DNA from 2 places in the Streptomyces sp. NPDC021224 genome. Region 1 is predicted to be linked to the other one. Evidence: riboswitches for the same ligand, from Rfam matches in the RefSeq annotation. Region 1 holds a riboswitch; the other holds the start of a gene.
The links. A riboswitch is a leader RNA that binds a small molecule or an ion and turns the genes downstream of it on or off. The one in region 1 is predicted to bind cyclic di-AMP.

Region 1 (3,265 bases):
TCTTCGGCGGCTGGTGTTCCGACGACACCTTCCGCTCCTTCCAGCACTGGATGATGGGCCTCGGCCGCGCCGTCTTCGAGGCCGCGGCGAACGACCCGGACGTGCTGGCCTACGCCCCCGAGGTGCTGCGGCTGTCCGCCTGCCCGCGCGCGTCCTGGCCCGCCGCCGACCGCCCCGTGTGGCCCGCCCTGGACACGGTCGGCTTCGCCGCGTACGAGCTGGCCACCGGCCCCTCCGAGGACTTCGGCGACGCCTTTTACGCCGCCGTCCGCGGCGCCCGCCGCTCCTGGCCCGCCCCGGGCGGCGGGCGGAGGGCCGGCGCCCCGCCCGTACCGGTGGACGGCTCCGACCCGGCCGGGCGCCGCTGGTCCGCCCTTGACGAGGAGGAGGCGGCCCGGCGGCTGCCGCGGCTGAGCGTCCTGTTCCCCCTCGACCTGCCCCTCGACGCCCCCGGCCCGTGACGACTGTGACCCGGGCCGGTCCGGGAGGGCGGGGCCCCGCGGCGCCCGCGACCGTCCGGCTCAGACGCCGTTGACGAGCCGGATGTAGCGCACCCAGTCCCAGTTGGGGCCCGGGTCGGTGTGGTCGGTGCCGGGCACCTGGACGTGGCCGATGATGTGGTCGCGGTCCTTGGGTATGCCGTACTTGTCGCAGATCGCCGCCGTCAGCGCCGCCGAGGAGTGGTACATCGCGGTGGTGAAGTACGACGGCTGGTCGACCCAGCCCTCGTGCTCGATGCCGATGCTGCGGGTGTTGTAGTCCCAGTTCCCGGCGTGCCAGGCGATGTCGTGCTCGCGGACGCACTGGTCGATCGCCCCGTCGGCGGACCGGACGACGTAGTGGGCGGTGGCCGCGTGCGCCGGGTCCTGGAAGAGCGTGATCGTGTCGGCGAAGGTCTCCTGCGTGACGTGGATGACCACCATCTGGATCGGGTAGCTGGTGGGCCGGTTGGACGCCGTGTAGTTGGCGGTGCTGGCCGGCGCCCAGGTGGCTGACGGGTAGTCGACGGCGGCTGCGGCGGCGCGGGCGGCGCGGTTCGCGGCGGGTGTGGCGGCCGGGGCGGAGGCGGCCGGCCAGAGGTCGGCGGCCAGGCCCGCGGTGGCGGCGGCGCCGAGTCCGAGTCCGCCGCGCAGCAGTGAACGGCGGCTGGGCTCGCCGGGGTTGGGGCGATGCATCGAGGGCTCCCTGAGGCGTCATGGTATGGACGAGTGCATGACAAAGACATGGGGCCCGCCCATCGTGCGGCTCACGCCCCTGACATGCCAAGGGATTCGCGAAATGGCACAGGTCCAGACCACTGGCGTACCTGTGCCGCGCCCGCCGTGCCCGCCCCGCGTGCGCCCGTACCTGCTGCGGCGCGCCCTCCGAGCGCTGCCGCACGGGTCATCGAACCCTCACTGCGCGTGATCACGCCTCCCCCTCCCGGTAACAACTGGCGAACACTCACATCACTGCCCGGCCACGCCGCGTGTCCGCTTCCTCCCCTCTCCGTATACCCTGCCCGATTGCTTCCCACCCCCAACTCTTCGGTTCGGCTTGGAAAACCCGTCCGGCTCTATTAACGTTCGATAACGCAGCGCGGTCGTCACTGCCGCCGACAGGCGGCACCGTGCGCTTGCCGAATCCCGTCCGCGGGAACCGGGGACCCGCCCTTCCGTCACCACGGAAGGGGTCCAATGGGGTGAATCGGGGGGCCGTCAGGCCGTCCGTAGGAGACCTTCCTGCTCCGAACCCGTCAGCTAACCCGGTAGGCGAGAAGGAAGGAAAGGAGTGCGCCCCCGTGGCGTCCAACCAGCCTGCCTACGCTCCGACTCCGGTGGCAGAACCGACCGGACAGTGGCACTTCGGAGAGCCCGGCGAGCGCTTCTCGCCCGACGGCCCCGGTGCTTTCCCCGGCGTCCCCGTCACTCCCGTCACCCCCGAAGTCCCCTCCTACCAGGGCTTCCCCGGCTCCGCCGAACCGCTCCCGGCAGCCGTCGCAGTCCCCGCCCCCGAGGCCCCCGCGCCGGCCGGCTCCCCCCGGCCCGACGCCGACGGCCTCCCGGGCGACGGTCTCCCGGGTGACGGCCCGCGCAGCCAGCCGCGCCTGCCCCGGCAGCGCAGCGGGCTCCCGGGGCTGGGCGGCGGCCTGGGTGCCGGTCTGAGCGGCGCGGCGAGCGTCGGTTCCGCCGTGCTCGGCATGGCGGCGATGGCCGCGGTCGGCGCGGGCGGCGTCGCCGCCGCAGCCGAGCCCCCCGCCGCCGCCGCGCCGATAGCGGCTCCGGACCTGCCCGCCGTGCCCGCGGCTCCCGCCGCCCCGGCCGCGGTTCCCGCCCCCGCCCCCGCCCCCGCCGTGCCGCTGCCGGACGTGGCGGTCGGCACCCCGTCGTACGACCCCGCCGCCGTCACCCGGGCGGCGACCGCGGCCCCCGCCGCCCCGCGCACCGCCGAGGCCGAGGACGCCCCGTGCGCCGAGCCCGCCGCGGAGGCCGCCGACCCCGGCGAGGCGCTGTGCAGCCGCATCATCGCCCAGGTCACCCAGCAGCGCGCGGACGCCGAGCGCCGCGCCCGCGAGGCCGTGGAGCGGGTCGCCGCGGAGCAGGCGGCCAAGGAGGCCGCGGCCCGCAAGGTGCGCGAGCAGGCCGCCGCGGCGAAGGCCGAGGCAGAGGCGAAGGCCAAGGCCGCCGCCGAGGCCGCCGCGCAGGCGGAGGCGGAGCGGCTGGCGAAGCTCGCCGCCTCCTACGTCAAGCCGGTTGCCTCGTACACGCTCACCAACGCCTTCGGCGAGTCGAGCAACATGTGGGCCACGCACACCGGCCAGGACTTCGCCGCCCCCACCGGCACCCCGGTGCACGCCGTCCACACCGGCACGGTCACCTCGGCCGGCTGGGCGGGCTCGTACGGCTACCGGGTCGTGCTGCGGCTCGACGACGGCACCGAGCTCTGGTACTGCCACCTGTCGACGATGGTCGCCACCGGCGGCCGCGTCACCACGGGCGACACCATCGGCCGGGTCGGCGCGACCGGCAATGTGCCGGGCCCGCATCTGCACCTCGAAGTACGCCCCGGCGGCGGTGCACCGGTCGACCCGGTGCCGTGGCTGCACGGCCATGACGTCGCCGTCTGAAATCCGGCGCGAAACACCACGCCGAAACGCACGCACGTACGGATATCCGCGCATAAACTAGGCGCACGGGCATAGGCTCGGAGGTATCGGAGGGCGGGCACCCGTCCTGCCCCCGACACCACCGGCGGCGTCCGGCGCGCATGACGCGGAAGCACCACG
Region 2 (3,265 bases), on a different contig from region 1:
GGCGGGGCCGGTGGGACTGCCGGCGGGACTGTGTGAGGCCATCGCGGCCGTCACTCCTTCCAGGGAACGGCCCGGCGGCGCCTGCACGGGGGAGCAGGACGCCGCCGGGCCTTCGGCGGGGGTGGCCGATGCCGTCCACGAGCCGGGACGGCAGTGGGGTGTCGGCCACCTGAGGAGCGACGCTAGACCCGCCGGGGGCGGAAAAGGGGCGCGCTGACCGGGACTGACCTCATCCGGTCGGCTCTGCCCGCTTCCGACCGCTGTTCGACGGGTGACCCGCCCGCATATGCCCGCAGCCTGACCGGATCCCCCGGAACCGGTTCCGTACGACCGACGTACGGTACGGGGCAGGGGGCGCGGTCAGGCTGCGGAGGCGGGCGGCGCGGTGCCGGGGGGTCAGGCGACCCGGCGCGCGGTCGAGAAGGGCATCCAGCTCATCGGGGCGACCTCGACGACCGCGCCGGTGTGCGGGGCGTGCACGATCTGGCCGTTGCCGAGGTAGATGCCGACATGCGAGTTGCCGGAGTAGAAGAAGACCAGGTCGCCCGGCTGGAGGTCGGCCTTGGAGACGGGCACCCCGTAGTGGATCTGGTCCTGCGTGGTGCGCCCGATCGTCACGCCCGCCGCGCGGAAGGCGGCCTGGGTGAGCCCGGAGCAGTCGTACGAGCCGGGGCCGGTCGCGCCGCGCACGTACGGCTTGCCGCGCTGCGCGAGCGCGAACTGGATGGCGGCGGCGGCCCGGCCGCTCGCGGGGCCGGAGTAGGTGTAGTCCGTCTTGGACGACGAGCCCTTGTGGATGTTGGCGACCTGGGTGCGCTGCTGGGCGGTGAGGCTGTTGAGCAGCTTCTGCGCCGCGGCGAGCTTGTCCTCCATGGTCTTCTTCTGCGTCGCGAGCTGCTGCTGCGCGGTGGTGAGCTGCGCGAGGCTCGCGGTGGCCTGCGACCGCTGGATGGAGGCCTGCTCCTGCTGCGTCCGGAAGTTCTTCAGCGCCGCGGTCTGGCTCGCCGACAGCTGGCTGAGCGTGTGCGACTGGTCCAGGAAGCCCGCCGGGTCGCTGGACAGGAGCAGCTGGACGGTCGGGTCGATGCCGCCGTCGCGGTACTGCGCGCTCGCGAACTGGCCCAGCAGCCGCCGGGTGGCGTTCATCTGCTCGGTCTTCTCGGCGACCTCGGCCAGTAGCGTGTTGGTCTTGGTGCGCTGCGCCTTGGTGTTCTCCACCGCCTGGTTGTAGGCCTCCGTCGCCACCTCGGCCTGCTCGTTGAGGGTGTCGATCTGCTTCTTGACCTCGGCGATCGACGGCTTCGGCTTGGCGGGCGCGGCGCTGGCGCTCTCGCTGAGCAGGGTGACCGAGGCAAGGGCCGCGGCGGTGACCCCGACCGCCGCGCGGGGGGCGGTGAGGGCCAGCAGGCTCTGACGCGGCTTGCGGTGCGACGCCACGAAGGCGACTCCTTCCGTGAACCGCCGACCGGGTTAGCTGACGGGTTCGGGCCGGGAAGGCTGGCCCTACGGTGCGGTGCCGTGCGGCACCGTGTCCGATTCACCCCAAGTGTGCTTGGTGGGTCCCCGGTTCCGGCCTGGGGCCGGATTGAGCGGAGGCGATGCGCTGCCGGTGCCGTCACCGGCGGAGAACGCATCACCTAGCGGGTTACGGTAGTCAAACTCCCCCGAGTCTGGGAAGTTTGGATCGGAACGTGACCGAAATCGCTTTGTGATCTTACGGTTGGTGACCGCTCGCTCCCGTGTCAGTAGGGGCGGACCACCCCGTAGATGGGCATTTCGGTGATCGGCGCGATTTTCACGACCGTGCCCGTGTGCGGCGCGTGGATCATGTTGCCGCCGCCGATGTAGATGCCGACGTGGCTGTGGTCGCTGTAGAAGAAGACCAGGTCGCCGGGCTCCATGTCGGACTGCGACACCCGGGTGCCGACGGTGACCTGCTCACCGGTGGTGCGCGGCAGCGTCACCCCCGCCGCCTTGTACGCCGCCTGCGTCAGGCCCGAGCAGTCCCACGAACTGGGCCCGGTCGCGCCCCACACGTACGGCTCGCCGATCTGGTCGCGCGCGAAGGCGATGGCCTTGTCGGCGATCGAGGAGTTCGCGGCGGAGGACGTGGTGGTCGTGGAACCGGCCTGCTGGGCCTGCTTGGCCGCGGCCGCCTTCTTCGCCTCCTCCGCCTTCGCGATGGCGGCGGCCTTCTTCGCGGCCTCCTCCGCCTGCTTCTTCTCCAGTTCCGCCAGCCGCGCCTTCTCCTGCGCGGTCAGGCTGTTGAGGAGCTTCTGCGCCGCGCCCAGCTTCTTCGCCACGTCCGCCTTGGCGGCCTTGAGCTGCGCCTGCTTCGCGGTGAGCGTCTGGAGCGCCTGCGCGGCCTGGATGCGCTTCTGTGTCGCGTCGGCCTGCTGCACCCGGAAGTTCTCGACGGCGGCCTTCTGCCGCTTGCCGAACAGGTCGGTCAGATGCCGCTGGTCGAGCAGATCCTGCGGGCTGGCCGCCAGCAGGTAGGTGGCGGTCGAGTCGTCGCCGCCGCTGCGGTACTGGGCGGAGGCGTAGATGCCCAGCTGGCGGCGGGACTCGTTCAGCGTCTGCGTCTTCTGGGCGGCCTGCGCCAGCAGCGTGTTGACCTTCGTGTTCTGCTGGCTGGTGGCTTCCTTGATGCCGTTGTAGCTCTCGGTGGCCACCTCCGCGTCGTGCTGGAGGGTGTCCACCTTCGCCTTGACCTCGGCGATCGACGGCTGCGGGGAAGGAGCCCCGGGAGCGGCGGCCGCCGCCTCCGCGAAGATGGTCATGGTGGCCAGCGCGGCGGTCGTCAGCCCCACGGCCGTGCGCGGCCCCGGGGTGCTGAGTATCGCGGTGCGGGACTTGCGGTGTGTCGCCATGCCCGACGGACTCCTTTCGGACGCTGCCTGGTGCGGCACCGTAACCAAGTGGCGCAGCCAGGGGAAGGCCGGTGTCCGGTTGGCCCCGATACCTTTTCGTAATCAATTCCGATTCTCACGGTGTGTGATTCGCGAGCTACGGGGAAAGGGGGCCGAACCGGACCGCGCTGTCGCTGCCACCGCCTAGACTCGGGAGGCGATGAGCAGCCTCTTTGACGACGACTTCCTCGCCGGCCTCCAGTCCGGTCTGCACGTGGCCCCCGAGCCCGCCGACCCGGACGCCCCGCCGCCCCCGGAGGACCACGAGTTCGGCGGCGGCGCCCCGGGCGGTGAGCGCGACGCGTACTACCGCAACGGCGCCCCGCGCCCCGCGACCGATCCCGCGCAGCTCC

Region 2: it holds a riboswitch for cyclic di-AMP, as region 1 does, so the genes downstream of both, ACH4PY_RS21715 (NlpC/P60 family protein) here and ACH4PY_RS05395 (M23 family metallopeptidase) in region 1, are expected to answer to the same signal.

The regions. Positions count from the first base shown of each region.
Region 1 covers NZ_JBIRPW010000002.1:49,119-52,383, forward strand. Annotated here, with positions in the region: gene ACH4PY_RS05385 (DUF4240 domain-containing protein) at 1-461, shown strand, start outside; gene ACH4PY_RS05390 (N-acetylmuramoyl-L-alanine amidase) at 522-1,175, opposite strand; cyclic di-AMP (ydaO/yuaA leader) riboswitch at 1,607-1,769, shown strand; gene ACH4PY_RS05395 (M23 family metallopeptidase) at 1,817-3,106, shown strand.
Region 2 covers NZ_JBIRPW010000008.1:178,468-181,732, reverse strand. Annotated here, with positions in the region: gene ACH4PY_RS21720 (NlpC/P60 family protein) at 1-42, opposite strand, end outside; gene ACH4PY_RS21715 (NlpC/P60 family protein) at 397-1,437, opposite strand; cyclic di-AMP (ydaO/yuaA leader) riboswitch at 1,444-1,602, opposite strand; gene ACH4PY_RS21710 (NlpC/P60 family protein) at 1,743-2,873, opposite strand; gene pcrA (DNA helicase PcrA) at 3,073-3,265, shown strand, end outside.